One region of the Bacillus sp. FSL H8-0534 genome, then DNA from elsewhere that is predicted to be linked to it. Evidence: a T-box and tRNA genes for the amino acid it is inferred to sense, from the RefSeq annotation. Region 1 holds a T-box; the other holds one or more tRNA genes.
The links. A T-box is a leader RNA that pairs with one kind of tRNA and senses whether it is charged. The one in region 1 lies ahead of proS (proline--tRNA ligase), so its partner is inferred to be a tRNA-Pro.
Positions count from the first base shown of each region.

Region 2: it has a tRNA-Pro gene. The T-box ahead of proS (proline--tRNA ligase) is inferred to sense a tRNA for this amino acid. The anticodon was not compared.

Region 1 is NZ_JBBOUC010000001.1:2,674,442-2,688,161, reverse strand. It holds gene MHH71_RS13790 (MetQ/NlpA family ABC transporter substrate-binding protein) at 1-436, shown strand, start outside; gene MHH71_RS13785 (methionine ABC transporter ATP-binding protein) at 449-1,489, shown strand; gene MHH71_RS13780 (methionine ABC transporter permease) at 1,464-2,132, shown strand; partial or broken gene MHH71_RS13775 (thioredoxin family protein) at 2,280-2,548, shown strand; gene MHH71_RS13770 (hypothetical protein) at 2,587-2,841, shown strand; gene MHH71_RS13765 (hypothetical protein) at 2,989-3,132, shown strand; gene MHH71_RS13760 (TetR/AcrR family transcriptional regulator) at 3,213-3,797, shown strand; gene MHH71_RS13755 (MFS transporter) at 3,860-5,101, shown strand; gene MHH71_RS13750 (helix-turn-helix transcriptional regulator) at 5,214-5,465, shown strand; gene MHH71_RS13745 (MFS transporter) at 5,734-7,017, opposite strand; gene MHH71_RS13740 (alkaline phosphatase family protein) at 7,126-8,439, opposite strand; gene MHH71_RS13735 (YesK-like family protein) at 8,588-8,866, shown strand; gene MHH71_RS13730 (YesK-like family protein) at 9,032-9,316, shown strand; T-box leader at 9,421-9,630, shown strand; gene proS (proline--tRNA ligase) at 9,675-11,105, shown strand; gene MHH71_RS13720 (CPBP family intramembrane glutamic endopeptidase) at 11,398-12,096, opposite strand; gene MHH71_RS13715 (hypothetical protein) at 12,504-12,896, opposite strand; gene MHH71_RS13710 (lipase family protein) at 12,909-13,720, opposite strand, start outside.
Region 2 is NZ_JBBOUC010000001.1:2,859,784-2,875,883, forward strand. It holds gene MHH71_RS14500 (CPBP family intramembrane glutamic endopeptidase) at 1-555, shown strand, start outside; gene MHH71_RS14505 (YdiK family protein) at 558-752, shown strand; gene MHH71_RS14510 (redox-sensing transcriptional repressor Rex) at 778-1,407, opposite strand; gene MHH71_RS14515 (ABC-F family ATP-binding cassette domain-containing protein) at 1,591-3,516, shown strand; gene tsaD (tRNA (adenosine(37)-N6)-threonylcarbamoyltransferase complex transferase subunit TsaD) at 3,797-4,813, opposite strand; gene rimI (ribosomal protein S18-alanine N-acetyltransferase) at 4,813-5,256, opposite strand; gene tsaB (tRNA (adenosine(37)-N6)-threonylcarbamoyltransferase complex dimerization subunit type 1 TsaB) at 5,268-5,960, opposite strand; gene tsaE (tRNA (adenosine(37)-N6)-threonylcarbamoyltransferase complex ATPase subunit type 1 TsaE) at 5,941-6,414, opposite strand; tRNA gene MHH71_RS14540 (tRNA-Asp) at 6,606-6,681, opposite strand; tRNA gene MHH71_RS14545 (tRNA-Met) at 6,684-6,760, opposite strand; rRNA gene rrf (5S ribosomal RNA) at 6,772-6,887, opposite strand; rRNA gene MHH71_RS14555 (23S ribosomal RNA) at 6,938-9,859, opposite strand; rRNA gene MHH71_RS14560 (16S ribosomal RNA) at 10,005-11,556, opposite strand; tRNA gene MHH71_RS14565 (tRNA-Gly) at 11,633-11,703, opposite strand; tRNA gene MHH71_RS14570 (tRNA-Pro) at 11,705-11,781, opposite strand; tRNA gene MHH71_RS14575 (tRNA-Arg) at 11,785-11,861, opposite strand; tRNA gene MHH71_RS14580 (tRNA-Leu) at 11,954-12,039, opposite strand; tRNA gene MHH71_RS14585 (tRNA-Leu) at 12,043-12,123, opposite strand; tRNA gene MHH71_RS14590 (tRNA-Lys) at 12,139-12,211, opposite strand; tRNA gene MHH71_RS14595 (tRNA-Gln) at 12,217-12,291, opposite strand; tRNA gene MHH71_RS14600 (tRNA-Asp) at 12,377-12,452, opposite strand; tRNA gene MHH71_RS14605 (tRNA-Met) at 12,455-12,531, opposite strand; tRNA gene MHH71_RS14610 (tRNA-Val) at 12,556-12,631, opposite strand; tRNA gene MHH71_RS14615 (tRNA-Glu) at 12,637-12,711, opposite strand; tRNA gene MHH71_RS14620 (tRNA-Ser) at 12,720-12,810, opposite strand; tRNA gene MHH71_RS14625 (tRNA-Asn) at 12,814-12,888, opposite strand; gene MHH71_RS14630 (SprT family protein) at 12,972-13,457, opposite strand; gene cmpA (cortex morphogenetic protein CmpA) at 13,713-13,829, shown strand; gene MHH71_RS14640 (Tex family protein) at 13,939-16,100, opposite strand, start outside.

The DNA of each region.
Region 1 (13,720 bases):
AGAGTTAAAAGATGGAGATGCAATTGCTTTACCCAATGATCCAACGAATGAACTTCGGGCATTAAAATTATTTGAAAAAGCAGGTGTTTTAAAGGTTGATCCAAAAGCAACCGAGAAAGCAACTGTAAAAGATGTGATTGAGAATCCGAAGAATTTGAAAATTGTTGAATTAGAGGCGTCACAATTACCAACGCAGCTAGATGAAGTGAAAGCAGCGGCGATTAATACGAATTTTGCATTAGGTGCAAAACTAAATCCAGCTAAAGATTCTATTTTCCGTGAAGGAAAAGATTCACCATATGTAAACTGGGTGGTTGTTCGTACGGGAAATAAGGATGATGCAGCTGTAAAAAAATTAAAGAAAGCGTATCAATCTAAAGAAGTTAAAGAGTTTATTGAGAAAAAATTCGATGGTTCTGTTTTGCCATCTTGGTAGGAGCTGACTATAATGATTGAACTGAAAAATGTATCCAAAGTATTTACAACAAAAAAAGGTAAGGTTGAAGCTCTTAAACCAATTTCTCTTAAAGTAGAGAAAGGAGAAGTATTTGGAATCATCGGATATAGTGGCGCTGGTAAAAGTACATTAATCCGTTGTGTAAATTTATTAGAAAAACCAACAACAGGAAATATAATTGTAAATGAAAAAGATTTAACAACTTTATCTACAAAAGAGTTAGCGCAAGCGAGACAAAAAATCGGGATGATTTTTCAAGGATTTAACTTATTAAAAACAGTCAATGTTTATGAAAATATTGCATTACCTTTACGTCTAGCTGGGATTCCAAAAACTGAAATTGAAAAAAGAGTAGAAAAATATTTAAGTATTGTTGACCTTTTTGATAGAAAAGATGCATATCCAAGTGAGCTTTCTGGTGGTCAAAAACAGCGTGTTGCGATTGCGCGTGCACTATCCTATGAACCAGAAATTTTGCTAAGTGATGAAGCGACAAGTGCATTAGACCCAGAAACAACAGATTCTATTTTAGATTTGCTACTAGAGATCAATGAGAAAATAGGTATTACGATTTTGCTAATTACACACGAAATGAATGTAATTCAGCGTATATGTGATCGAGTTGCTGTAATGGAGAATGGGGCTGTGGTTGAGAGTGGCACAGTAAAGGATATTTTTACAAATCCGCAACATGTAACCACGAAAAAATTTGTAAACAGCGCTTTTGCAGCTAAAATTCCGGAAGAAGTACAGAAAGAGCTAAAAAACACTGGGGAGATTGTAACACTTTCGTTTATAGGGAACTCTTCAGGAGAACCAGCATTGGCTGTTGCTACAAAACGATTCCAAGTGTATCCCAATATTTTATCTGGTAATATTACACAATTAAAGCATGAAGCGTACGGTAAACTCGTTGTTCATATGCAAGGTGAAGAAAACGAGGTACATAGAGCTTTAGTATTTTTACAGGAACAAGGAATCATCGTAGAAGGAGGTAGGAAAGAGTATGGGAAACAAGTCCTTTTTGGATGAATGGAGTAACGTGATATGGGAAGCAACGATTCAAACGTTTCAAATGACATCAATTTCACTACTTATATCAATTATTATTGCATTGCCACTAGGAGTAACACTTGTTTTAACAAGGCCTGGTGGTCAACTAGAGAATAAAATCGTATACCCTATTTTTAATACAATTATTAATGTCATTCGTTCTATTCCATTTATTATTCTATTATTCTTCATTCTACCGTTTACAAAACTGCTTATGGGAACTTCAATTGGTGTGAAAGGTGTGATTGTACCGCTTGTTGTATTTACAGCTCCTTATATTGCACGTTTAATGGAAACAGCTTTACTAGAAGTGGATCGTGGTGTAATTGAGGCGTATCAAGCAATGGGAGTTTCTACTATAAAAATTATTTGGCACGTTATGGTTAGAGAAGCGCGTCCATCGCTTGTGCTCGGCTTGACCATCGCAACGATTGGATTAATCGGTGCAACTGCGATGGCTGGACTTGTAGGAGCAGGTGGTCTTGGAGATTTAGCATATCGATTCGGTCATTTGCGTTATGAGCCAGAAGTGATGTATGCAACAGTCTTTATCCTAATTATTCTTGTTCAAGGATTACAATCTCTAGGGAACGGGATTGCGAGAAAATTAAAGAAAGATTGAAAAAGTGCGGTAGCTCTAATATAAGAGGTACCGCACTTTTTTATTTTTTGGAATATAGGTATAAATAAAATTGAGACCTAATTTTTTTAGATACCATATCGTGGTATCATTTGAATTTTTCGTGTAAAATAATAGTAAAAATATGTAATAGAAGAATTAATAGCATATATTGAAGAACAAGGATGATTACTTTTATTCATAAAAACCGGAAATTGTGGCGTGATGTGATGTTAGAGAAGGTAAATCGTTTGTTAAAGCATTATAAAAATGTGGAAAATATTGTCGTTTCGTTGGAGGATATGAAAGAAATTTCAGCGAAGTATTTAGTATTTACAGCACCAACAGTTTTATTATTTCATCAAGGAAAAGAAATACTTTGTGAGTCACGATTTATTTCCTTAGGGGATATAGAATGAAGATTACAAATGTTCGGAAAATGAAAGGGGGATTTCATATGGGATTTGTAATAGCGGTATTATTGTTTTTAGTTTTAATTGGAATGATTGTAAAATCAATTAGATCGAATAAACGGAAAGTAAATCTTTATAAATCAGGTACTGGTGATAGTACATCCACTACGGCTACTTCTACACCATTTTTCTTTGCAGGATCTGATAGCGATAATTCACATGATTGTGGAAGTTCGTTTGGAGGAGATAGCGGTTTTTCAGGTGGTGATGGCGGTAGCTGTGGCGGCGGTGGAGATTAAAAAAATACGCTCTTTATGGGCGTACTTCTTTTTAAACAAACGTTTGATTAGTTGACTTGAATCCGTATAGAATCAGCTAAACAAACGTTTGTTTAAATGCAATGTATTAATAAATAAGGAATATATGATGTTATAAGGGGAATGAACATGGAGAAGAAGCCGAAAGTTAAAAATAAAGGGAAGGTAGCTTTATTTTTATTAGTTGCAGGGGGAGTATTTATTGTTAAACTTGGTTTGAAGGTTGGAGCTATTCATACACTTCGAACATGGTTTGAGAATACTTTTTCCTAAATAAGGAATATGCCCTCTTGTAAAAGAGGGTTTATATTTGTTAATATTAGACTGAACGGTCGGTTTGGTGAGGTGTGAACATGAGGAAGAGTGCAGAAGAGATAAAAAAAGAAATAGCGTACCAAGCGGAAGAGTTATTTTCACAAAAAGGATACGCTGCAACATCTATGGAAGATATTTGTGAAATTACTGAACGTAGTAAAGGTAGCATTTATTATCATTTTAAAAGCAAGGAAGAATTATTTTTATTTGTAGTAAAACAACATACGTATGATTGGCTTGAAAAGTGGAATGAAAAAGAAAAGCATTATCATACGAGTACCGAAAAATTATATGGGCTTGCAGAGTACCACGTGGAAGATATACAACAGCCTATTTTTAGTGCCGTGGAAGAGTTTTCTACAAGTCAAATTGTGAGCAAAGAAACTCTGGATGAAATGCTGGTTTTAGCAAGGGCATCATATGGTGTTTTTGAAAAATTAATTGAAGAAGGTATAAAATCTGGAGAATTCCGTCAAGGAGATACCAGGGATCTTATGTACATTGTAAATGGCTTATTATCAGGGCTTGGGGTACTTTACTATGAGCTAGACTCTACAGAAATGAAACGCATTTACAAGAAGGCAATAGATGTACTGCTACAAGGAATGGCAGCTGAATCTTAAATCAGCAGCTTTTCTTTCATACTAAATTAGACTGGACGGTCGGTTTATAAAGGGGAGATAGTATGAAATCTTTATTTAAAAATCGAGCATTTATGCTTGTTATGGCGTCTGATATTTTACAGCAGTTTGCAATTTGGATTCGAAATATGGCACTTTTGTATTTCGTTATGGAGCGAACAAATAATGATCCCGTTTCAGTTTCATTATTATCGGTTATGGAATACGCACCCATTTTTGTTTTTTCATTCATTGGTGGTGCGTTAGCAGATCGTTGGAATCCGAAACGAACGATGGTAGTAGGGGATATGCTGAGTATGGTATCTATTATTGGAATTGTGTTCTTGTTAAAAATGGATTATTGGCAGGCTATATTTTTTGCAGCGCTTGTTTCAGCGGTTGTTGGACAATTTTCTCAGCCTTCATCGTCACGAATATTTAAACGCTACGTAGAAGAAAAACATGTTGCAAATGCAATTGCAATAAACCAAACGCTACAGTCACTATTTATGATTTTTGGGCCAGTTGTAGGATCGATTGTTTATACACAGCTTGGGTTGTTTATTTCACTATATAGCTTAATTGGATTGTTTGTGTTATCGGCTATTACTCTTCCGTTTTTACCAAGATGGATAGAAAAAGAGAAAACTGAGGGTATTTCATTATGGAATGATATAAAAGAGGGATGGAGGTATGTCCTTCAAACAAAAAATTTATGTATGATTACAATTACTTTCGCAATTATTGGATTAGCAGTAGGATTAACAAATCCATTAGAAATATTTCTTGTTATTGAACGATTGGGAATGGAGAAGGAGGCTGTTCAATATTTAGCAGCTGCTGATGGAATAGGTATGCTCATTGGAGGCGTCGTTGCAGCAGTCTTTGCTTCAAAAGTGAATCCGAAAAAAATGTTTGTGTTTGGTATGGGTGTTTTGGCTATGTCTTTTCTTGTAGAAGGACTGTCTACATCATTTTGGATTACTAGTTTGATGCGGTTTGGAACGGGAATTTGCTTAGCTTGTGTGAACATTGTGGTTGGAACACTTATGATTCAGCTTGTACCGGAGAATATGGTAGGACGTGTAAATGGTACAATTTTACCGCTTTTTATGGGAACTATGTTAATTGGAAATTCACTAGCTGGGGGATTAAAAGAAGCGACTTCACTTATTATTGTATTTTGTATAGCGATGTCACTTATTTTACTCGCGATTTTACCAATTTTACGTATGAGAATAAATGAAGAAGTTAGAAATAAAAAAGAGGATGCAAATCAAAAGGGGGTTACGGATTCTTTGGTGTAGGAATTCTACTAGAACAGGAGCGATTCATGCTCCTTTTTTATCCCGCATTAACGGACAGTAAGACCCCCACTGATTAAAGTTTCACTTTATATGGGGATTTTTTGACAACTATATGTACCAAATATATACTGATATTGTAAAAATAATTTTACAGGCTAGGAGAAAAGATGTGAAAAACCAAATTTACGCATTGCGCACTGAAAATCATATTTCACAAGGTGCATTAGCTGATAAATGTAAAGTATCGAGACAGACGATAAATGCAATTGAAAATAATAAATATGATCCAAGTTTAGCTCTGGCATTTCGTTTAGCTGAAGTATTAGGGACAACGGTTGATAAATTATTTTTGTATAAGCAGTAGAGTTTTTATATAAATACGGATTGAAAGACCGACATAAAACTATTCCTTTTAGGTGGGAGAGAGCATCCGCCCATGGGTAGGAGCGGTCGGTGTCTTTTTTACCCCATGCCATGTGAAAACAGAAGGAGAAAACGAGTGGAGAACTTCTTTTTTTTTCATAACCACGACTTAGATATCGGGAAATTAAAATAGATATATATGGTAGTGGAAGGTGTCGATAGAATAATAGAAAATGTCCCTTTCTGCATGCAGAAAGGGACATTTTCTATTATAGTGTTTCCGATTTTGGAGCAGGTGGTGTAACAGAAGTCGCATTTTCTGGTACTCGTGTTAGTATGAATCCGCCGATTATAAATAAAACGATAATGCTTAGTACACCAGCATTTGTTCTTCCTGTTAGCTGAGTTGTTACACCGACTAATACGGGTCCCATAATAGCTGCGAACTTACCGAAAATATTATAGAATCCGAAGAATTCATTTGCAGATTCTTTCGGTACCAACTTTGCAAAATATGAGCGGCTGAGCGCTTGAATTCCGCCTTGAGAAGTTGCGACAAGCATTGCTAAAATCCAAAAGTCGAGTGTTGTTTTTAAGAAATAAGCGTATGCACAAATAATGATATAAATAATAACACCGACATAAAGCATTTTCTTGTCTTTGAACGTTTCAGATAGTTTCCCATACACCAAGGCGAATGGACAAGCGACAATTTGTGTTACAAATAAAATAATAAGTAAGTTTGTCGCACTAATACCAAGGTCTGTGCCATAAGCTGTGGACATTGTAATAATTGTATCGACGCCATCAATGTAGAAGAAATAAGCAAGCAAGAACAAAAATACAGTGCGATATTGACGGATATTTTTAAATGTATTAGCTAGGCGCTTAAAACTCATTGTGATCGGTTTTGGATGCCTTTCAATATAATGCGTTTGTTCCACATTTTTGAGCATCGGAATCGTAAATAATCCCCACCAAAGAGCTGTAATTGCAAAGGAAATTTGACTGGCGATACCAACTGATAATGGGATTGTTCCTTTTTGGGCAAGGATAATTAGAGTGAGGCATCCAATAAATGGAATTGTACTTCCGATATAGCCTAATGCAAAACCACGAGTTGAAATTCGGGTCATTCGATCTTCTGTTGTGATATCTACTAAAAATGCATCATAGAAAATGTTTGCTCCAGCAAATCCAACTAAAGCGAGCATATAGCAGCCTAGTAGTAAATACCACTGTGATGTTGGAACAACAGCTAGCATACTTGTAAATATAATACCGAGTCCAAAAAAGAATGTGAAAAAGCGTTTTTTAAAGCCTTTATAATCGGCAATTGTACCGAGAATAGGAGCGAGAATAGAAATTAAAAGTGTTGAGAGAGAATTTGCATATCCCCAATAAGCTGTTGAAGTTGCTCCAGATAGACCTGCTTCTTTTGCAGCAGCTTTGAAATAAATAGGAAATAGTGCAGTTGTAATGACGAGCGAGTATACCGAGTTGGCCCAGTCATACAATATCCAGCTTTTTTCTTGTCTGGACATTTTTTTCATAGAATGTTCCTCCTTATAGTCGTTCTAACATTAGTGTACAAAAATAGAAATAGGAAAAAGAGAAACAGAGGTAAGTTTTACGTATTTTTTACATAGATACACATTTCTTTACAATTGAAGTAAATCCTCTATTATAGTTCCGTCAGTTTCACCAAGGTATAATCCGAGCAACCGTGCAATGGTCGGTCCTTCGTCAATGAGACGCATATAAGGAATAATTGCACCTTGGCGAATGCCTTTTCCAGCGGCGATGAAGATGGTCTCATAGTTTGGTTTTGTTGGAGAATAGCCATGCGTACCGAACGTGTATTTTTTACTGGGAGTTACATCTTTTTCCGAGATTTCTTTTATAAACTCTCCTGTGTAGTTTTCGGTGAAGTAATAGCCTTCTCTTGCTTCAAGCATAAAAAGGCAGTTTCCATCAGCACCGCGCTCTTTTGCGCCTTCATCATGAAGGATAAATTCGATTCCATTTTGTTTATCTTGAAGGAGTTCTTCAAGAAGGTGTTGGACAACTTGTATAGTTTGGATATCATTTTTATCCTTTACATGTACATAAGCAGAGCCATCACAGCTTTGGCAATAAGCTTTCCAGTTTGTTAATTTGCCATCTTGATTTACTGAAATGAGTCCTTTTTGATGGAAAAGAACATTTAATTGAATAGCCTTATTCTCACTTAGAGCGCTATGATCACCGAGGGCAATAATTGTACTTGCTTCGTATATACCAGTTACTTTTAATGCTTTGATAATCTTCCCCAGTCTCTCATCGTGCCGCTGAATAGCAGCTGTTGTCTCTGTAGAAGAAAATCCATGATAATGCCTTTGTGTATCTAAATCTGTAAAGTGAACAAACATGACGTTCGGTTTTTTTGTTTGTATGGTATGTACGGCTGAGGCGAGGACAAAATCATCAAGTTCGGGCTGTGACAACCCTTTTCTAATATGGCCAAAACGACGATTTAAATCTAGCTGATACAACGGGCTTCCACTAAATAATGAAACAAGAACTTGATTTTGCCACGGTCTGTTTGGAAAAATTTCAGGTAAGTTGTAGTCAATTTTTGCTCTTCCTGTAACAGGCCATAGAAGTGCAGCTGTTGTTAAATTCGCTTTTCGTGCCTCGTCATATAATGTCGTTCCTTTAATAGAACGGCGGTACCAATGCCAATCTGGTGATTCCCTGCCAGGCTGAAGTAATGTATTGCTTACAACACCATGTTTGTTAGGATAGTTACCAGTTACAATAGTGGCGTGACTTGGATATGTTACAGAAGGATAAATAGCTTCTACTTTTTTTGCAATTGCACCTTGTTCTATTAAAGACCGAAAATGAGGAAGTTCTTGTAATATAGGAAAATCTAAAGCTGATAAACAGTCAAAAGATAAAACAATTACATGATTTGTTAATGGCTTGCCCATTGTGTATACCTCCTGTTATATAACCTATTATTATATATTACTATTAATACCTAGTAATAAAAATATCTTTCGGAGAAGAAAGTATTTTTTATATATTCAGACTGATAAGAGTATAATGTGCGTAAGAAGAAATCAAGGGGGAAGAAAGATGGAAACCTTTTTAATAATTAGTATCCTAACAGTAATTGTTGTTTTCTTTGTGTCGTTCATGTTACGAAAAAGCTTTCCGAATCGCTCATTTGATATTACGTTTGGTCTTATTATCATTATAATTTGTCTAATTTGTTTTCTAATCACGTTATTTTTTATTGGTGGATTTGAAGGTATGGCATATGGTTTCTTATGTTTCTTTATACTAATTGGAACAGTTGTTGGAATGTTACTTCATCAAATTGTAAAATTGCTTAGGGCGAAAATAAAAAATTGATAAGGGACATTTAGTAGATCCCTGCAAATTTTATGATACTTATTATTGTATATCACTATTAATATCTGATTATAAAAAATCATCCATGAGGAAGGTTTATTGTTTATTTTTTGAATTTTAAAACATATAATAATTATAGGGAAATTGATGGAAGGAGGATATGGAATGAATGGATTTGAAGTGTTTTTTATAATTGGAGCTGTAACAATTCTCATTGTATTTGCTGTTTCATTTTTATTAAAGAAGCAATTTCCAAAGAGACCGTTTGATATTATATTTGCACTTATTTTAATTCTCCTTTGTTTAGCTTTCTTTCCTTTTACTATCTTCGCTATTGGAGGATGGGATGGAATGGGTTATGGTATTGCATGTTTCTTTGTTTTAGTGGGAACAATCATCGGTATGATTACTCATCAATTTGTAAAACTCTTTCGGAAAAATTATGTGTAAATTCAGTATAAAACAGAAAAAAACGAAAAGAATATATAAAAATAAGAAAATTAGCTATTGTTTTAAAATAGAATTTATATTATGATATTCAACAAATTTATTTCGTTATAACGATGAAAAAGGATTAGTACATGTCCCACCTTTTTTCTAGAGAGAGAATCCATTTGGCTGGAAGATTCTTAAAAAGGCGATATGGAACCTACCTTTGCGTTCTGCATATGCAGCGGGAAGTTCCCGTTATCAAAAAGAGAGCATGTACAATTTATTTGTGCATGAATCAGGGTGGTAACGCCGGCAAAAGCTCGGTCCCTATTTAGGGGACACGGGCTTTTTTTATTTTCTAAAGGAGGAAAAGAATATGGCAAAAGAACAAGTTCAAGCTATTACAAAAATGGAAGAAGACTTTGCGCAGTGGTATACCGATATTGTGAAAAAAGCTGAGTTAGTTGATTATTCAAGTGTAAAAGGATGTATGATTTTACGTCCGTATGGATACGCGTTATGGGAAAATATGCAGAAAGTGATGGATGGGAAACTAAAAGAATCCGGTCATGAAAATGTGTATATGCCAATGTTTATTCCAGAGAGCTTACTACAAAAAGAGAAGGATCATGTGGAAGGATTTGCACCTGAAGTAGCATGGGTTACACATGGAGGAGACGAGAAGTTAGCGGAACGACTCTGCGTTCGTCCAACATCTGAAACTTTATTTTGTGAGCATTTTTCAAAAATTGTCCAGTCTTATAATGATTTACCTAAATTATATAATCAGTGGTGTTCGGTTGTCCGTTGGGAAAAAACGACGAGACCATTTCTTCGTACAACTGAGTTTTTATGGCAAGAAGGTCATACAATTCATGAAACGGCAGAAGAATCTCAAGAAGAAACGTTAAACATTTTAAACCTGTATGCCTCTTTCTGTGAAGATTACTTAGCAATTCCAGTAATTAAAGGACAGAAAACGGAAAAAGAAAAATTTGCAGGGGCGAAAGCAACATATACGATTGAAAGTTTAATGCATGATGGAAAAGCGCTTCAAACAGGAACATCTCATAACTTTGGGACTAATTTCTCTGAAGCGTTTGATATTAAATTTTTAGATCGTAATGGAAAATGGCAATATGTACATCAAACATCTTGGGGCGTATCAACAAGAATGATTGGTGGACTTATTATGGTTCATAGTGATAATAACGGGCTAGTGATGCCGCCAAAAGTAGCACCAGTACAAGTTGTTATTGTACCAATTGCTCAGCATAAAGAAGGTGTGTTAGAAAAGGCAACCCAGCTACAAGGACGTATTCAAAAAGTTGCGCGCGTAAAAATAGATGCTAGTAATAAAACGCCAGGTTGGAAATTTAACGAGTATGAAATGAAGGGTGTTCCAATTCGATTAGAAGTTGGTCCAAAAGATATAGAGAAGAATCAAGTGGTACTTGTCAGACGCGATACGAAGGAAAAAGAGTTCGTATCAATGGATCAATTAGAAGAGCGTATCACATCATTACTTGATGAGATTCACGATTCTCTATTTAATAAAGCAAAGGCATTTCGCGATGAAAACACATATAGTGTTACAGCCTTTGAGGAAATGAAGCAAGCGGCTGATGAAAAGCAAGGGTTTATTAAGGCAATGTGGTGTGGTGAGCTGGCTTGTGAAGAAAAATTAAAAGAAGAAGCAGGAGTATCATCGCGTTGTATACCATTTGAGCAAGAAGAATTAGTACAAGAATGTGTATGCTGTGGGAAGAAAGCAGAGCATATGGTGTATTGGGGCAAGGCGTATTAATTATGTAAGTTTTAAAATAGACCTTTATCTCGAACTTATAAAATTTGAGATAAAGGTCTATTTATATGTTTGTTTAAATTTACAGTATGTATTTTGGGGATGGAGTTATTTTGTTTTAATTATTTCTATTGTTTCCTATGAACCAATAGAACAATATCGAAAAGGAACGATGGCGGAAACTTAGGTGATAAGGCACAAGGCATGAACGTCATGTATGCAAGCGATGATCTTGTTCCACGATGTTAGGATTCAAAGCATTTCGTACAGCCACTTACATAATATTTAGTATAATCTATAAAAATGTAGAAAGATTGTAAGTAATATGAGCTATTATGCAAGGGAAAATGGAATTTGTTTTTTTGTAGAGTAATGAATACATGATTCCCGTTACTGTTGCAGAAATAATAAATGCGATATCGTAGTTATGAGCAATTCCAAATAGTAAACTAGATAGGATTAATCCAGCTAGAAAAGAATATTTTGTTTCAAAAAATTTAAGTATAATCCCACGATATATAATTTCTTCTTGAATTGGTCCTATTAATGCAATTGATAGGATAGCAATTATATTAATAGTGAATGATTGCTCATATAAATTTTCTATTCCTAAATGTTCAGCTTGGATTTCAGCAGAATAAGAATATAAATTTGTTATTTTATCGATAAAAGTATCGATTATATATACTAATAAAATATATAGATATGTTTGAGATGAATATAAAGGTTTGATATTGCATACAGATATAATTATTTTTTGAAAAGGTGTATATTTTAATATAAACAGAATCAATATAAATAAATAAAAAATATCAAATATAAAATCTTGTACAATTATAAGACTATCATTGTTAAATTTTTGTTGAATGAAATTTAATGAACTGGTCATTTTTAATGGAATACCTATAATTATTATTGCTATAAAGTTGACTAACAATGTTCCTAAAATAAATTCTTTCCAGGATATTTTAATTTGCTGTAATTTTGTCTCCATGCATGTTCTCCTGTTATTAATTTTTTCATTTATAATATTTTGTTTTATAAAGTTAATAGTATTAGATGGAAAAAGTATAAAGTATATTATCTTTCTTTTCTTTATTAATGACAATGTATTTTAAGGTAATTTGTGATCTTGGTATGGATTGAACATCAATGAGATGTGTTTTTTTGTTTATGGATTTTACACCTCTTTATTTACAGTGTTTTGAATATATACTTTTCTAGTCATTTTTGAGGAAAATGGGTAAGTTGCGATAAAGTCAATAAAATCAAGGGAAATGAATGTAAATAAATATTTAAAAGTTTACTTTCGAAATAAGAAAAAAAGTCCTATATAAGAGGACTTTTTTATGTGTATAAATTAATATAATAATAGCGATTTTTTAGTTTTTTCTACTTCTCTTATTTTTTTCCGCAACTGTTTGCCAAGTGAACATGTTCATTAAAAATTTTGTTGTTAATTTGTTTTTCATATTTTTTTAATGTTTCATTTATTTCACTACCAGTTTTACTTTCGAAACTTTTCTCTAGTTCTGCTGCTATATCTCTTATACTTGTTTGTAAATCGTGAAATACCCCTATGTTTTTTTGAAGAGCATATGTATCTTCTTTTATAATATCTATTGATTTAAACCCTACCTCTGTTTTTAACATCATACGCTGCATTTCTCTTTCAATTTGTTTTTTAGCAGCTTGTAATTCATCAACAACCTGATTTGCTAAATCTCCTGCGGCTCCTGCAGCATTTTCGATTTGTTTTTCTATCTTTTTAATTTCTCCCATAAAATCCATCATATAATTATCCCCTTATTTAATCTGAAAATTTCCTGCTAATTGGTTGTCTTTATCTCTTAGTGAATTTGCTGCATCACTAATTTCATCTCCGAATTGGCTTAAACTTTTTTGTTCTTTTCTTAAAATATGGATTAATTCTTCGGCTATGTTTGCGTCATGAAAATAGTCATTTCCACCTTTTCTAATTTTAGCAATTTGTGAGATGGCTTCATCTACTTCGTGTTCTTCTAATAAATGATATCTTCCACCTGACCCTGTTTCATGTTTTAATTGACTTTTTAACTTTTGAACTGCTTCAGCTTCTTTTCTTTGAAACTCTTCTATATTTTTTGCGATATCTGATAATCGATTGCTGAGCGTTTGAATTTTTTTTGCTTGTCTTATAATATCTTCAGGTTCTAATTTTAATATGGGACTTCCATTTGAATGAAAGGATCCCCTATATGTATCTCTGCCGTGCCCGTCCATAGTTAAACGTGTAAGAAATCCTTCTTTTGTATCGTTCTGTCTCGTTGTGTATTGCTTACCAATTAGAGGTGCACCGAATTGAGTGTGGTTACCAATCGGGTCATTCTCATGTGTATAATCAGTTGCTTTATTTTCCATTTTCCCTTCATCTACTCGTTTTTTTGCTTCAGGACTTAGTAAACGATAGGGATTCGGTGCAGCCCATGTAGTTGCATAACAATCTAATTCTGCAGCGATAAGGTCCGCTTCTGCACCACCTTTACTATGTCCAGTAGTATGAAGAGAAGAAGGGTGATATTTTTCTACGATGTCATTTTTTGCCCATTTCAATCCAGTATCAAATGATGTTGCAGAAT
Region 2 (16,100 bases), 190 kb from region 1:
TTACTACTTCGAACAGATATTCGTGAAAGTCGTTTCGATACAAAACGCGCCAGTATTCCTGCCACAATCGGTTGGATCTTTATCGGTTTCTTTTTAGCTTTCTTTTCTCAAACAATTGCAGGCACAATCGAAATGCGTTTATTGGGCATTAAACCTGGATCTGAGAACACAGCTCGCTTGATGGAAATAGCACGGACCACCCCATGGTTCCTTATTGTTATATCAATAATAGGGCCTATTTTAGAGGAAATTGTCTTTAGAAAAATTTTATTTGGTACATTGTATAAGAAATTCAACTTCTTTATCGCTGCTATTATTAGCTCACTTGTATTTGCAGCAATTCACTTTGATTTTACACACTTATTGGTATACACTTCCATGGGGCTTGTATTCGCCTTTTTATATGTAAAAACAAAGCGAATTATCGTTCCTATTATGGCACATGTTGCGATGAATACATTAGTTGCAATAGCCCAAGTACTGGTAAGTAACGAACAAATACAAGAAATGATTAAAGAAGCAGAAAAAATGCAAGGATTTATCGGAGGATTTTAAATATGAGGAACTCACCATTGTTCATGGCAGCACTGTATTTCCTTCTTGGTTGTGTCTTTACACGTTTCGCAATTACGAACGTTACAGATACAATTTGGAACTTTGGGACACTGCTGTTTGCTGCTATGGCAACAATTGATTTTAATTTGGCACTTCGACTTATCTTAGTCAAATTTACAAAGAAAAAGCAACAATAAAACGCAGAGGGATTTCCTCTGCGTTTTATTGTGGATAATTTTTCAAAAAATAAACGAGTGTTTGTAATTCTACAGCTAAATCAATATGGTGAATTCTTATATTTTCTGAAACATTTAATCGTGCTGGTGTAAAATTTAAAATTCCGTGTATATTTGTTTCGGCCAATCGATCTGCTACAGCCTGTGCAACAGTAGCAGGTACTGTTAATATTGCCACTTGTATATCATTTGTTAAACGCTCTTCTAATTCATCTAAATGATATACAGGAATTCCTCCGATTTCTTTTCCAACTTTCTCCTCATTGACATCAAATGCCATTTCAATCTTTGTATTATTATTTTTGGTGAAATTGTAATGTAAGAAAGCGGTCCCTAAATTACCCACTCCAATAAGTGCTACACGTGTTATATCATCTTGATCAAGCGTTTCTCGGAAGAATGATAGTAAATAATTCACATTATATCCATATCCCTTTTTCCCTAACGCTCCAAAATATGAAAAATCTCTCCGAATTGTTGCTGAATCTACCTTTACAGCTTCACTCAATTCAGCCGATGAAACACGCTGCTTACCAGAAAGAGATAAGTTTTGGATAAATCGATAGTATAGAGGCAATCGTTTGGCAGTGGCCTGTGGAATCTTTTGTTGATCCATATAACCTCTCCTCTCTTCCTATCTTTGTTCACAGATTTAAAACAAATACAGAAGTTTAGCACTTATGACTTTCCTTGTATAATAGAGAGAAGACTTCTCTCTTATTTTAAACTATACACTATTTTTAGTATGATTGAGAAATATAAACATGGCAAAGTTAAGAAATTATTTGAGGTGAAAACATTGATTTTATTACAAGTGAATGGGCTTTCAAAATTATACGGTGCTGAAACAATTCTTGCAAACATTAAATTGGAAGTTCAAACAAAAGATCGCATTGCACTAGTTGGTCGAAATGGTGCTGGAAAATCTACATTATTAAAAATAATTGCCGGTGAATTATCTCACGATGGTGGAGAAATTATAAAACCAAAAGATGTTTCAATTGGATACTTGGCCCAAAATACTGGTTTAGAAACTTCTTTAACAATTTGGGATGAAATGCTTACTGTCTTTACTCATCTGCAGCAAATGGAAAAGAAGCTTCGAAGGTTAGAGCTAGACATGGGTAAGGAAGAGAACTTTTCAAATGCTGCTACGTACGAAAAATTACTCGCTGATTATGATCAATTACAGTTAGACTACAAGGATCAAGGTGGTTATCAATATGAAGCTGATATTCGCTCCATTTTAAGTGGACTTGGTTTTCCGGTTGAAACACACCAAACAACGATTTCTACGTTAAGTGGTGGACAGAAAACAAGACTTGCTCTTGGGAAACTACTGCTAACAAAACCAGACTTACTCATCTTGGACGAACCAACAAACCATTTAGATATCGATACATTAACATGGCTTGAACAATACTTACAAGGCTATCCTGGAGCTATTTTAATCGTTTCCCACGATCGCTACTTTTTAGACAAGCTTGTTACACAAGTATATGAAATTTCTAATAAAGAAAGCAGACGATATGTTGGTAACTACAGTAAATATTTAGATTTAAAAGCTGCACTACATGAGCAGGAAATGAAGCGTTATGAGAAACAACAAGAGGAAATTGCTAAACTAGAAGACTTTGTCCAAAAGAACATTGCCCGTGCATCTACAACAAAGCGTGCACAAAGTCGTCGGAAGCAGTTAGACAGAATGGAATTACTAACTAGACCATTAGGTGATTCTAAATCAGCATCCTTCCACTTTGATATCGAAAAACAAAGCGGAAACGATGTATTACAAATAAAGGATGTTTCAATTGGATATGACAAAGAACCGATTATTGAACATGTAAATATGCGCTTAACCCGCGGTGATAGTGTCGCACTAGTTGGTCCAAATGGTATTGGGAAATCTACATTATTAAAATCAATTGTGAATAAATTAAAGACGTTAGGCGGTGAAGTTTCTTTCGGTTCAAATGTATCTATTGGATATTATGATCAAGAACAGGCAAACTTAACATCATCTAAGCGTGTTTTAAACGAACTATGGGATGATTATCCGCTAGAGCCAGAAAAAGAAATTCGCACGATACTCGGTAACTTTTTATTCACAGGGGACGATGTATTAAAGCCAGTATCTTCCTTAAGTGGTGGTCAAAAAGCACGATTAGCTCTAGCAAAATTGATGATGCAAAAATCTAATTTACTGATTCTCGATGAGCCAACAAACCATCTCGATTTAAATAGTAAAGAGATTTTAGAAAATGCCTTAATTGATTATCCTGGGACTCTTTTATTCGTTTCCCATGATCGCTATTTCATTAACCGTGTCACAACTACAGTTGTTGAGTTATCAACAGGTGGTGCACAAGAATATTTAGGTGACTATGACTACTATATTGAAAAGAAAAATGAAATGATTGAACGTGCGGAATTTGAACAACAAGAAGAGGATGCAACAGTCCAAAAAACTATCGCTCAAGAAAAATTAAATTACCTTGAAGAAAAAGAACGTAAGAAGTCAGAACGCCAACGCATCCGAAAGATTGAAGAAATTGAACAAAACATTGCAAATTTAGAAGAAGAAATTGAACAATTAGAAGAGGAGCTTTGTCTACCTGAAGTATATGCTGACTACGAACGAGCTAGTGAGATTACAACAGCAAAGCAAACAAAACAAGAAAAATTAGAGCAGTTTATGGCGGAATGGGAAGAGTTACACGTATAACCCTTATATATTTATATGATAAAAACAAGGTAGTTGAAAGCCATTCAACTACCTTGTTTATTTTTCAATACAAAAGATTATGGTCGAAGGTCTGACCTCAATAGTGTTATCCACAACCTTATGCACATATCCACCTTTATCATATAAACACAAAAATAACTTTTCCACATTATCCACAAATCACAAAAAAATTATGCACATTTAATATTCACAATAAAACCCATATTATCAACAGATAATATGGGTTTTATCCACAAGTTGTGGTTAATTATGTGTATAACTATGCTTCAATATCTAATCCTGGATTTGCATTTAAAGCCAATGTTGCACGTTTTCCTTGCTCATATGCAATAGTTCCTGCTGCTGCAATCATTGCTGCATTATCTGTGCATAAAGATAACGGTGGAATAATGAGCTCGATTTCTTCTTTTTTTGCAAACTCTTCCTCTAAACGTGCACGAAGTCCTTTATTCGCTGCAACGCCACCAGCGAGAAGCACCTGTTTTACATCATACGCTTCTGCAGCACGTGCTGCTTTTGTTACTAGTACATCTATTACACTCGCTTGGAAGCTAGCTGCTAAATCTTCTGGTGCGATTTCTTCTCCACGTTGTTTTGCGTTATGCACAGTGTTGATAACTGCTGATTTCAGTCCACTAAAGCTAAAATCATACGAATCTGGTTCTAACCATGCACGTGGTAAATCAATCGTTGGTTGTCCTTCATGAGCAAGACGGTCAATATGAGGACCACCTGGATATGGCATAGATAGTGTACGTGCAACTTTATCATATGCTTCTCCTGCCGCATCATCTCTCGTTTCGCCAATTACTTCAAACGAACCATGCTCTTTCATATAAACAAGCTCTGTATGCCCGCCAGACACAACAAGTGACAACAAAGGGAATTGTAGTTCTTTTACTAAGCGATTCGCGTAAATATGCCCAGCAATATGATGAACACCAACAAGAGGAATATTATGAGCAAAGGCAACTGCTTTAGCTGCATTTACACCAATTAAAAGTGCCCCTACTAAACCTGGCCCTTCCGTCACAGCAATTGCATCAATATCTTCAAATGTAATGTTCGCTTCCTTTAATGCTTCTTCTAATACAACTGTAATTTGTTCTACATGATGACGAGATGCAATTTCCGGCACAACTCCGCCAAAACGCTTATGGCTCTCAATCTGTGAAGCAACAATATTTGCCACTATTTCTGTTCCATTTTTAACAACCGCTACAGCCGTTTCATCACAGCTCGTTTCAATACCAAGTATAATCGTATTTTTTTCCATTATATATTCACCCACATTACAAGACCATCTTCATAATTGTCTGTATAGTATCGTTTACGAATCCCACCATTTTGGAATCCATACTTTCGGTATAACTGCTTCGCTACTTCATTTGACACTCGTACTTCAAGTGTCATCGTTTTTGCTCCCATTTCTTTTGCCTGATCCATTACTTCTTTCAGCAAAGCATCTCCAAGTTTTTGACCGCGATATTCTGGCAAAATGGCTATGTTCGTAATATGTGATTCATCAATAATAATCCACAATCCACAGTATCCAATTACCACACCATCTTTTTCAATTACGACATAATGTGCATATTCATTCATCGTCAATTCACGATAAAATGCATCAGCAGTCCAAGGAGTTGGGAATGACGCTTCTTCAATTACTACAATTTGAGCAATATCATCAGTCGTCATCTTTCTAAATGTAATATCCATTTTGATAACCCCTATTTTTTTTGACTTTCTAGCCATTTTGCTTCTGCTTCTGCTAAACGGAGGTAGCTCGGAACAAATGTATGCACACTTTGCTCCTCTTTTTGTAATCCTAAAAATGCTAGCTCACTTGGTCTTGGGTTGTTCTTTGTAAAAGAAGCAAACACAGCTCGATCTCCTAAATATTCTACAATCGTTTCTTTATGTTGTTCTACATCATTGCCGATAAATAAAACAGGTTGCCCCTTATCTTTTAACATCTGTAACCAATCAATAATAAGAATAATTCGATCCTCTTCTACAGAAGATAACTGCTCTTCTTTATATGTATACAAGCCCGTATAAATTTGTCCGCGACGTCCATCAAACAATGGACAAATAACCCCTTGGAAATTCGCTCCATTCGCAGCCACTACTTCTAAGCTAGACACACCGACAATCGGTATTTGCAACGACCAAGCTAATGTTTTTGCAACAGTCACACCAATTCGAACTCCTGTATAAGATCCAGGACCAGCCGCTACGATGATTTTGTCTAGCTCTTTCGGCTTTATATTACATTCCTTCAGAAGTTGTTCTACAGCCGGCATAAGGCGTACAGAATGATTTTTGGTTAAATTCGTAATGATTTCTCCGACAACAGTATTTCCATCAATAAGAGAAATCCCCATTACATAATTTGAAGTATCAATTGCTAGTACTTTCATCTTGTAATAGCTCCTCACATAATCTAATATAGCGTTCACCACTTGGCTCTAACACAATTTTTCTTGTATCATCACCTGTATGGAACAAGCTTATTTTTAATTTCTCATTTGGCAGAAAAGATTCAATTAAATGAGCCCATTCTACTACTGTTATACCTTCACCATAAAAATACTCATCAAACCCTAAATCTTCTTCACTTTCCGCTAAACGATACACGTCCATATGATATAGCGGTAATCTCCCTTTGTACTCTTTAATAATATTGAATGTCGGACTATTTACAACTCGTTTCACACCAAGGCCTTTTGCAAGACCTTTCGTAAACGTTGTCTTGCCAGCACCAAGATCGCCTTCTAAAACAAGTACATCTTGTTCCCTAACAAGTTGTCCTAGCCTTTCTGATAAGTTCTGTGTCTCTTCAGAAGAAGTTGTCGTTATTTCATATTTATTCAAAGGTTTCACCTACCTTACTCACAATATTCTCTGCTCTTTATTATACAGATTTTTTCACTTTGTTTCATTTTGAACATATAAAAAAGACCTTAGGAGTTGTCCTAAGGGTAAGATTGACTGTCTTTATAAGTTTTCTTAAAAATAAATAAAAAAATACGAAACAAGTTGTTTCGTTCTTTTCTTTGTATAAATGGCGGTCCCGACCGGGGTCGAACCGGCGATCTCCTGCGTGACAGGCAGGCATGTTAACCACTACACCACGGGACCATTGGTTGCGGGGACAGGATTTGAACCTGCGACCTTCGGGTTATGAGCCCGACGAGCTACCGGACTGCTCCACCCCGCGACGATATAAAAGCCTGGCAACGTCCTACTCTCACAGGGACAAGGTCCCAACTACCATCGGCGCTAGAGAGCTTAACTTCCGTGTTCGGTATGGGAACGGGTGTGACCTCTCTGCCATCATTACCAGACTTATGAAGGTATATTCCTTCAAAACTAGATAACATTTGCTTCATATTATATGGTTAAGTCCTCGATCTATTAGTATTCGTCAGCTCCACATGTCACCATGCTTCCACCTCGAACCTATCAACCTGATCATCTTTCAGGGATCTTACTAGCTTACGCTATGGGAAATCTCATCTTGAGGGGGGCTTCATGCTTAGATGCTTTCAGCACTTATCCCTTCCGCACATAGCTACCCAGCTATGCCCTTGGCAGAACAACTGGTACACCAGCGGTGCGTCCATCCCGGTCCTCTCGTACTAAGGACAGCTCCTCTCAAATTTCCTACGCCCACGACGGATAGGGACCGAACTGTCTCACGACGTTCTGAACCCAGCTCGCGTACCGCTTTAATGGGCGAACAGCCCAACCCTTGGGACCGACTACAGCCCCAGGATGCGATGAGCCGACATCGAGGTGCCAAACCTCCCCGTCGATGTGGACTCTTGGGGGAGATAAGCCTGTTATCCCCGGGGTAGCTTTTATCCGTTGAGCGATGGCCCTTCCATGCGGAACCACCGGATCACTAAGCCCGACTTTCGTCCCTGCTCGACTTGTAGGTCTCGCAGTCAAGCTCCCTTATGCCTTTGCACTCTACGAATGATTTCCAACCATTCTGAGGGAACCTTTGGGCGCCTCCGTTACACTTTAGGAGGCGACCGCCCCAGTCAAACTGCCCACCTGACACTGTCTCCCGGGTCGATAAGACCCGTAGGTTAGAATTTCAATACAGTCAGGGCGGTATCCCACCAGCGCCTCCACCGAAGCTAGCGCTCCGGCTTCAAAGGCTCCCGCCTATCCTGTACAAACTGTACCAAAATTCAATATCAGGCTACAGTAAAGCTCCACGGGGTCTTTCCGTCCTGTCGCGGGTAACCTGCATCTTCACAGGTACTATAATTTCACCGAGTCTCTGGTTGAGACAGTGCCCAAATCGTTACACCTTTCGTGCGGGTCGGAACTTACCCGACAAGGAATTTCGCTACCTTAGGACCGTTATAGTTACGGCCGCCGTTTACTGGGGCTTCAGTTCAGAGCTTCGCTTACGCTAACCCCTCTCCTTAACCTTCCAGCACCGGGCAGGTGTCAGCCCCTATACTTCGCCTTACGGCTTCGCAGAGACCTGTGTTTTTGCTAAACAGTCGCTTGGGCCTATTCACTGCGGCTTTCCGTTAAGAAAGCACCCCTTCTCCCGAAGTTACGGGGTCATTTTGCCGAGTTCCTTAACCAGAGTTCTCTCGCACACCTTAGGATTCTCTCCTCGCCTACCTGTGTCGGTTTGCGGTACAGGCACCTTTTATCTCGCTAGAAGCTTTTCTTGGCAGCGGGGAATCAAAGACTTCGCTCCATAAGGAGCTTCCCCATCACAGCTCAGCCTTCACGATAAGCGGATTTGCCTACTTATCAGCCTAACTGCTTGGACGTGCACAACCAATCGCACGCTTCTTCTATCCTTCTGCGTCCCTCCATTGCTCAAACGATAAAGAGGTGGTACAGGAATATCAACCTGTTGTCCATCGCCTACGCCTGTCGGCCTCGGCTTAGGTCCTGACTAACCCTGAGCGGACGAGCCTTCCTCAGGAAACCTTAGGCATTCGGTGGACGGGATTCTCACCCGTCTTTCGCTACTCATACCGGCATTCTCACTTCTAAGCGCTCCACCAGTCCTTACGGTCTGACTTCACTGCCCTTAGAACGCTCCCCTACCACTGATACCATAGGTATCAATTCGCAGCTTCGGTGGTGTATTTAGCCCCGGTACATTTTCGGCGCAGAGTCACTCGACTAGTGAGCTATTACGCACTCTTTAAATGGTGGCTGCTTCTAAGCCAACATCCTAGTTGTCTAAGCAACTCCACATCCTTTTCCACTTAATACACACTTTGGGACCTTAGCTGGCGATCTGGGCTGTTTCCCTCTTGACTACGGATCTTATCACTCGCAGTCTGACTCCTAAGGATAAGTCATTGGCATTCGGAGTTTGACTGAATTCGGTAATCCGATGAGGACCCCTAGTTCAATCAGTGCTCTACCTCCAAGACTCTTACACTTAAGGCTAGCCCTAAAGCTATTTCGGGGAGAACCAGCTATCTCCAGGTTCGATTGGAATTTCTCCGCTACCCACACCTCATCCCCGCACTTTTCAACGTGCGTGGGTTCGGGCCTCCATTCAGTGTTACCTGAACTTCACCCTGGACATGGGTAGATCACCTGGTTTCGGGTCTACGACCACGTACTAAACGCCCTATTCAGACTCGCTTTCGCTACGGCTCCGCCTCTTCAGCTTAACCTCGCACGGGATCGTAACTCGCCGGTTCATTCTACAAAAGGCACGCCATCACCCATTAACGGGCTCTGACTATTTGTAGGCACACGGTTTCAGGATCTCTTTCACTCCCCTTCCGGGGTGCTTTTCACCTTTCCCTCACGGTACTGGTTCACTATCGATCACTAGGTAGTATTTAGCCTTGGGAGATGGTCCTCCCAGATTCCGACGGAATTTCACGTGTTCCGCCGTACTCAGGATACATTCAAGAGAGAACGAAGTTTCGACTACGGGGTTGTTACCCTCTATGACGAGCCTTTCCAGGCTGCTTCGTCTACCTCGTTCCTTTGTAACTCCGTATAGAATGTCCTACAACCCCAAGAGGCAAGCCTCTTGGTTTGGGCTAGATTCCGTTTCGCTCGCCGCTACTCAGGAAATCGCATTTGCTTTCTCTTCCTCCAGGTACTTAGATGTTTCAGTTCCCTGGGTCTGTCTTCCTTACCCTATGTATTCAGGTAAGGATACCATACCATTACGTATGGTGGGTTTCCCCATTCGGAAATCTTCGGATCAAAGCTTACTTACAGCTCCCCGAAGCATATCGGCGTTAGTCCCGTCCTTCATCGACTCCTAGTGTCAAGGCATCCACCGTGCGCCCTTTCTAACTTAACCAAACTAAAATTAAAAAATATGAGCTACACTGTTATCTAGTTTTCAAAGAACATACATTTATTTCTGAGAGATAGTTCTCTCAAAACTGAACAAAACGAAACACGGAAACTTATATTGATGAACAGCGTTCATCAATTCTCCATAGAAAGGAGGTGATCCAGCCGCACCTTCCGATACGGCTACCTTGTTACGACTTCACCCCAATCATCTGTCCCACCTTAGGCGGCTGGCTCCAAAAAGGTTACCCCACCGACTTCGGGTGTTACAAACTCTCGTGGTGTGACGGGCGGTGTGTACAAGGCCCGGGAACGTATTCACCGCGGCATGCTGATCCGCGATTACTAGCGATTCCAGCTTCATGTAGGCGAGTTGCAGCCTACAATCCGAACTGAGAACGGTTTTATGAGATTAGCTCCACCTCGCGGTCTTGCAGCTCTTTGTACCGTCCATTGTAGCACGTGTGTAGCCCAGGTCATAAGGGGCATGATGATTTGACGTCATCCCCACCTTCCTCCGGTTTGTCACCGGCAGTCACCTTAGAGTGCCCAACTTAATGATGGCAACTAAGATCAAGGGTTGCGCTCGTTGCGGGACTTAACCCAACATCTCACGACACGAGCTGACGACAACCATGCACCACCTGTCACTCTGCCCCCGAAGGGGAAGCCCTATCTCTAGGGTTGTCAGAGGATGTCAAGACCTGGTAAGGTTCTTCGCGTTGCTTCGAATTAAACCACATGCTCCACCGCTTGTGCGGGCCCCCGTCAATTCCTTTGAGTTTCAGCCTTGCGGCCGTACTCCCCAGGCGGAGTGCTTAATGCGTTAACTTCAGCACTAAAGGGCGGAAACCCTCTAACACTTAGCACTCATCGTTTACGGCGTGGACTACCAGGGTATCTAATCCTGTTTGCTCCCCACGCTTTCGCGCCTCAGTGTCAGTTACAGACCAGAAAGTCGCCTTCGCCACTGGTGTTCCTCCATATCTCTACGCATTTCACCGCTACACATGGAATTCCACTTTCCTCTTCTGCACTCAAGTCTCCCAGTTTCCAATGACCCTCCACGGTTGAGCCGTGGGCTTTCACATCAGACTTAAGAAACCACCTGCGCGCGCTTTACGCCCAATAATTCCGGATAACGCTTGCCACCTACGTATTACCGCGGCTGCTGGCACGTAGTTAGCCGTGGCTTTCTGGTTAGGTACCGTCAAGGTGCCAGCTTATTCAACTAGCACTTGTTCTTCCCTAACAACAGAGTTTTACGACCCGAAAGCCTTCATCACTCACGCGGCGTTGCTCCGTCAGACTTTCGTCCATTGCGGAAGATTCCCTACTGCTGCCTCCCGTAGGAGTCTGGGCCGTGTCTCAGTCCCAGTGTGGCCGATCACCCTCTCAGGTCGGCTACGCATCGTTGCCTTGGTGAGCCGTTACCTCACCAACTAGCTAATGCGACGCGGGTCCATCCATAAGTGACAGCCGAAGCCGCCTTTGAATTTCGCACCATGCGGTGCAAAATGTTATCCGGTATTAGCCCCGGTTTCCCGGAGTTATCCCAGTCTTATGGGCAGGTTACCCACGTGTTACTCACCCGTCCGCCGCTAACTTCATAAGAGCAAGCTCTTAATCCATTCGCTCGACTTGCATGTATTAGGCACGCCGCCAGCGTTCATCCTGAGCCAGGATCAAACTCTCCAATAAAGTTAGTTTGTCTAGCATCTAAAATAAAAATTGACGTTTCACGTTGTTTGTTTCGTTCAGTTTTCAAAGAACTAAAAGCGGGTGAAGAGAATCGAACTCTCGACCAGAGCTTGGAAGGCTCTTGTTTTACCACTAAACTACACCCGCGTGGTCGGGAAGACAGGATTTGAACCTGCGACCCCCTGGTCCCAAACCAGGTGCTCTACCAAGCTGAGCCACTTCCCGTTATGGCGCGCCCGAGAGGACTCGAACCCCTAACCTTTTGATCCGTAGTCAAACGCTCTATCCAATTGAGCTACGGGCGCTTATTCATGATGTTTTGTCGTTGTTGTATTTCAGCGACTCAATTATCTTATCACACTGCATTTTCAAATGCAAGCACTTTTTTATTTTTCTTTGGTGCGGCCGAGAGGACTTGAACCTCCACGGGGTTTCCCCCACTAGGCCCTCAACCTAGCGCGTCTGCCATTCCGCCACGACCGCATATGCGGGTGAAGGGAGTCGAACCCCCACGCCAAAGGCGCCAGATCCTAAGTCTGGTGCGTCTGCCAATTCCGCCACACCCGCGGAAATAAAAAAGAATGAGCCATGAAGGACTCGAACCTTCGACCCTCTGATTAAAAGTCAGATGCTCTACCAACTGAGCTAATGGCTCGTAAATGGCTGGGCTAGCTGGATTCGAACCAGCGCATGACGGAGTCAAAGTCCGTTGCCTTACCGCTTGGCTATAGCCCATCAAAAAATATAATGTTTTTTGAGACGAAAATCATCATATCACAATAACCAATAAAAAACAACTGCTCAAAGGCAGAAGTTAAAATGGCGGTCCCGACCGGGGTCGAACCGGCGATCTCCTGCGTGACAGGCAGGCATGTTAACCACTACACCACGGGACCATTGGTTGCGGGGACAGGATTTGAACCTGCGACCTTCGGGTTATGAGCCCGACGAGCTACCGAACTGCTCCACCCCGCGACGATACTATTCATATGTTATATATGGTGGAGGATGACGGGATCGAACCGCCGACCCCCTGCTTGTAAGGCAGGTGCTCTCCCAGCTGAGCTAATCCTCCAAAAGTGGTGACCCGTACGGGATTCGAACCCGTGTTACCGCCGTGAAAGGGCGGTGTCTTAACCACTTGACCAACGGGCCAATATGAATGGCAGAGAAGAAGGGATTCGAACCCTCGCACCGCGTTAGCGATCTACTCCCTTAGCAGGGGAGCCCCTTGAGCCACTTGGGTACTTCTCTGTATGGCTCCGCAGGTAGGACTCGAACCTACGACCGATCGGTTAACAGCCGATAGCTCTACCACTGAGCTACTGCGGAATAAGAAAGACAAGTTATATCTTATAAAAGTTCATACTATAAGTCAAGTCGTTTATACAAATTCTTGTACAAACGTGACATGTTTATAATATACTGGATTGATTTTTAACTGTCAAGGTGTTTTTTATCTCTTTCAATCTACCTTTACACTTCCCGCAAACATATCTTTTTGTATTTATTTGACGCCTTCTTCTATATTGAAGAAAACATCTCATACATTCATACATATGAGTTTTAATCACCTTCTCTTCTTCGCTCATTCTCTTACAGAATCTAGGCGCACCAACCTTCTTCATTAACTGACGAAAATCTCGATCTCGATGTTGGTACCCTTTCCCCATAATATGCAAATGATAATGACACAACTCATGCTTAATAACGCCAATCAGTTCTTCTTCTCCATACACTTCATAATAACGATAGTTTAATTCTATATTATGACTTCGCAATAAATACCTCCCACCAGTTGTACGTAGTCGTTTATTGAACATTGCTTTATGTAAAAAAGCCCTACCGAAATATTGCAACGATATTTCTTCTACAAGTCTTTGAACTTCTTTTTCATTCATTTTCATTCCCCCAAAAACTAAAAATAAACTTACACTTTTCCTCTTTCTTATACATATATTAAATAGTACATATACCCATCCTCATTCAAAAGTGCAATTTCTATGAACTACCCTCTTCCTCATCTATCCATAGAACTTCGCTAACCAAACTCTTATAAGCAGTTCCCGAAATTGAGCTTTTTACTTACTTCGAATCTTATCTCAATGTATAGGGGGGCTACTTGTTAGAGCCGGATTAAACAAGGAGGGATTCTTATGCCTACGTGGCTCCGAAAACAAATGCAACGTGCATATTTCGAAAAAAACCGGTATCAAATTAAGTTACTAAATGAATGCTGGTTTTATTATAGCAAAACACATCAAAATTCCTGATAAAGTGAACGTTATATCAGTGGGGGATGAAGGCTCCCCCACTAATTCAAATTTCACTAACATCCGTTCATAAAAAAAGAGCAGTGTCATACCTGCCCTCTTCCCATTATTATTCAATAGGTAACATTGCTAAGGCAACGCGCCCTTTTTTCATATCAACATCATCTACCCAGACCTTTACAATTTGCCCGACAGACACCACATCTAACGGATGCTTCACAAACTGTTTGCTAAGTTTAGAAATATGTACTAAACCATCTTGTTTCACACCAATATCGACAAACGCACCAAAGTCAACAACATTTCGAACAGTTCCTTCTAACTCCATGCCACGCTTTAAATCTTCTAATTTGAGAATTCCCTTTTTCAAAAGTGGTTTTGGTAATTCATCACGCAGATCTCGTTCCGGACTAATTAAAGCATCTATAATATCAATTAATGTCGGCTCACCGATATTTATCTCTTGAGATAATTTAGAGAGCTCTACTCCTTCTAAACACTTTTGTAAGTGCGGTTGTCCTACATCATCAATCGATAATCCTAAACTCTTTAATAGTAACTCAACATTTTTATACTGCTCTGGATGAATACTTGTTCTATCAAGTGGATTTTTACCTTCTAGTATACGTAAGAAACCAATGCATTGCTCATACGTTTTGGCGCCTAAACGTGGTATTCCCTTCAACTCTGTACGCTTTGTAAATTTCCCATCTTCTTCACGTTTTTTTACAATATTTTTCGCAACTGTTTTTGATAATCCGGAAACGTACTGCAATAGCGCTACAGAAGCTGTATTCACATTCACTCCTACTTGGTTAACGGCTGTTTCCACGACAAATGTTAATGATTCATTTAATCTCTTTTGCGATACATCATGTTGATATTGCCCTACCCCAACTGATTTCGGATCAATTTTCACAAGTTCGGCAAGCGGATCTTGCAGACGTCTTCCAATCGAAATGGCACTTCTTTCCTCAACTTGCAAATCCGGAAATTCTTCACGAGCCAAATCAGAAGCTGAATATACACTAGCACCAGCTTCATTGACAATAATATAAAATACATCTTGCGGTACTACCTGTAAGACATCTACTATAAACTCTTCCGTTTCCCTAGAAGCTGTACCATTTCCAATCGCAATCATCTGAACCTGATATTTTTCTAGAATAGAAACAACTTTTGCTTTTGCATCTTCATATTTTCGAACAGGCGGATGCGGATAAATAACATCAATATGCAGAACTTTCCCTGTATCATCTACTACTGCTAACTTACATCCTGTTCGATACGCAGGATCTACCGCTAATACCACTTTCCCTTTCATAGGTGGCTGTAATAACAAATTACGTAAGTTCTCAGAGAAAATATGAATCGCTTGTTCTTCTGCTTTTTCAGTTAATTCTTTTCGAATTTCCCTTTCAATTGATGGCTGAATTAATCTCTTATATCCGTCTTCAATTGCTAATTGTACATAATCTGCACTTTCAAAAGAAACATCATGAATTACTTTTTTATGTAAAAAACGAACAATCTCTTCTATTGGCGGGACAACAGAAGCTTTTAGGACCTCTTCTTTTTCACCACGGTTCATAGCTAATACACGATGAGGTACAATCTTTTGCAGTGGCTCTTCATAACCGTAATACATCTCATATATATTTTTTTCATCTTTTTCTTCATCTTTTACAGAGGACGCAATCATTCCTTTTTTAAAGGTAACATTTCGAATCCAGCTGCGGTACGCCGCATTATCCGATATAAGTTCTGCAATAATATCTTGTGCACCTTGAAGTGCTTCTTGAGCGGATTGTACTTCTTTCTCGGCATTAACAAATTCCTTTGCCTTACCTGTCGGATCTTCTTTTGTAAATAGAAGTAACCATTCAGCTAGTGGCTCTAGCCCCTTATCCTTCGCGATTGTTGCTTTTGTTCTTCTTTTTTCTTTATAAGGACGGTACAAATCTTCTACTTCTTGTAACTTTGTTGCAGATAAAATATGATGGTGCAGATCTTCTGTTAATTTTCCCTTTTCATTAATCAGACGAAGAACCTCTTCTTTTCGATCTTCAAGTTGCATCATATATTGCCATCTTTCTAAGATTGCACGGATTTGCACTTCATCTAAAGAACCTGTCCATTCCTTTCGGTAACGAGCAATAAATGGAACTGTATTACCTTCTTCTGTTAATTGAATAACATGACGAACTTGCTTTTCTGTAAAGCCTAATTCTTTCACTAACATTTTCATTAACGCTTGTCGATTATCTACCA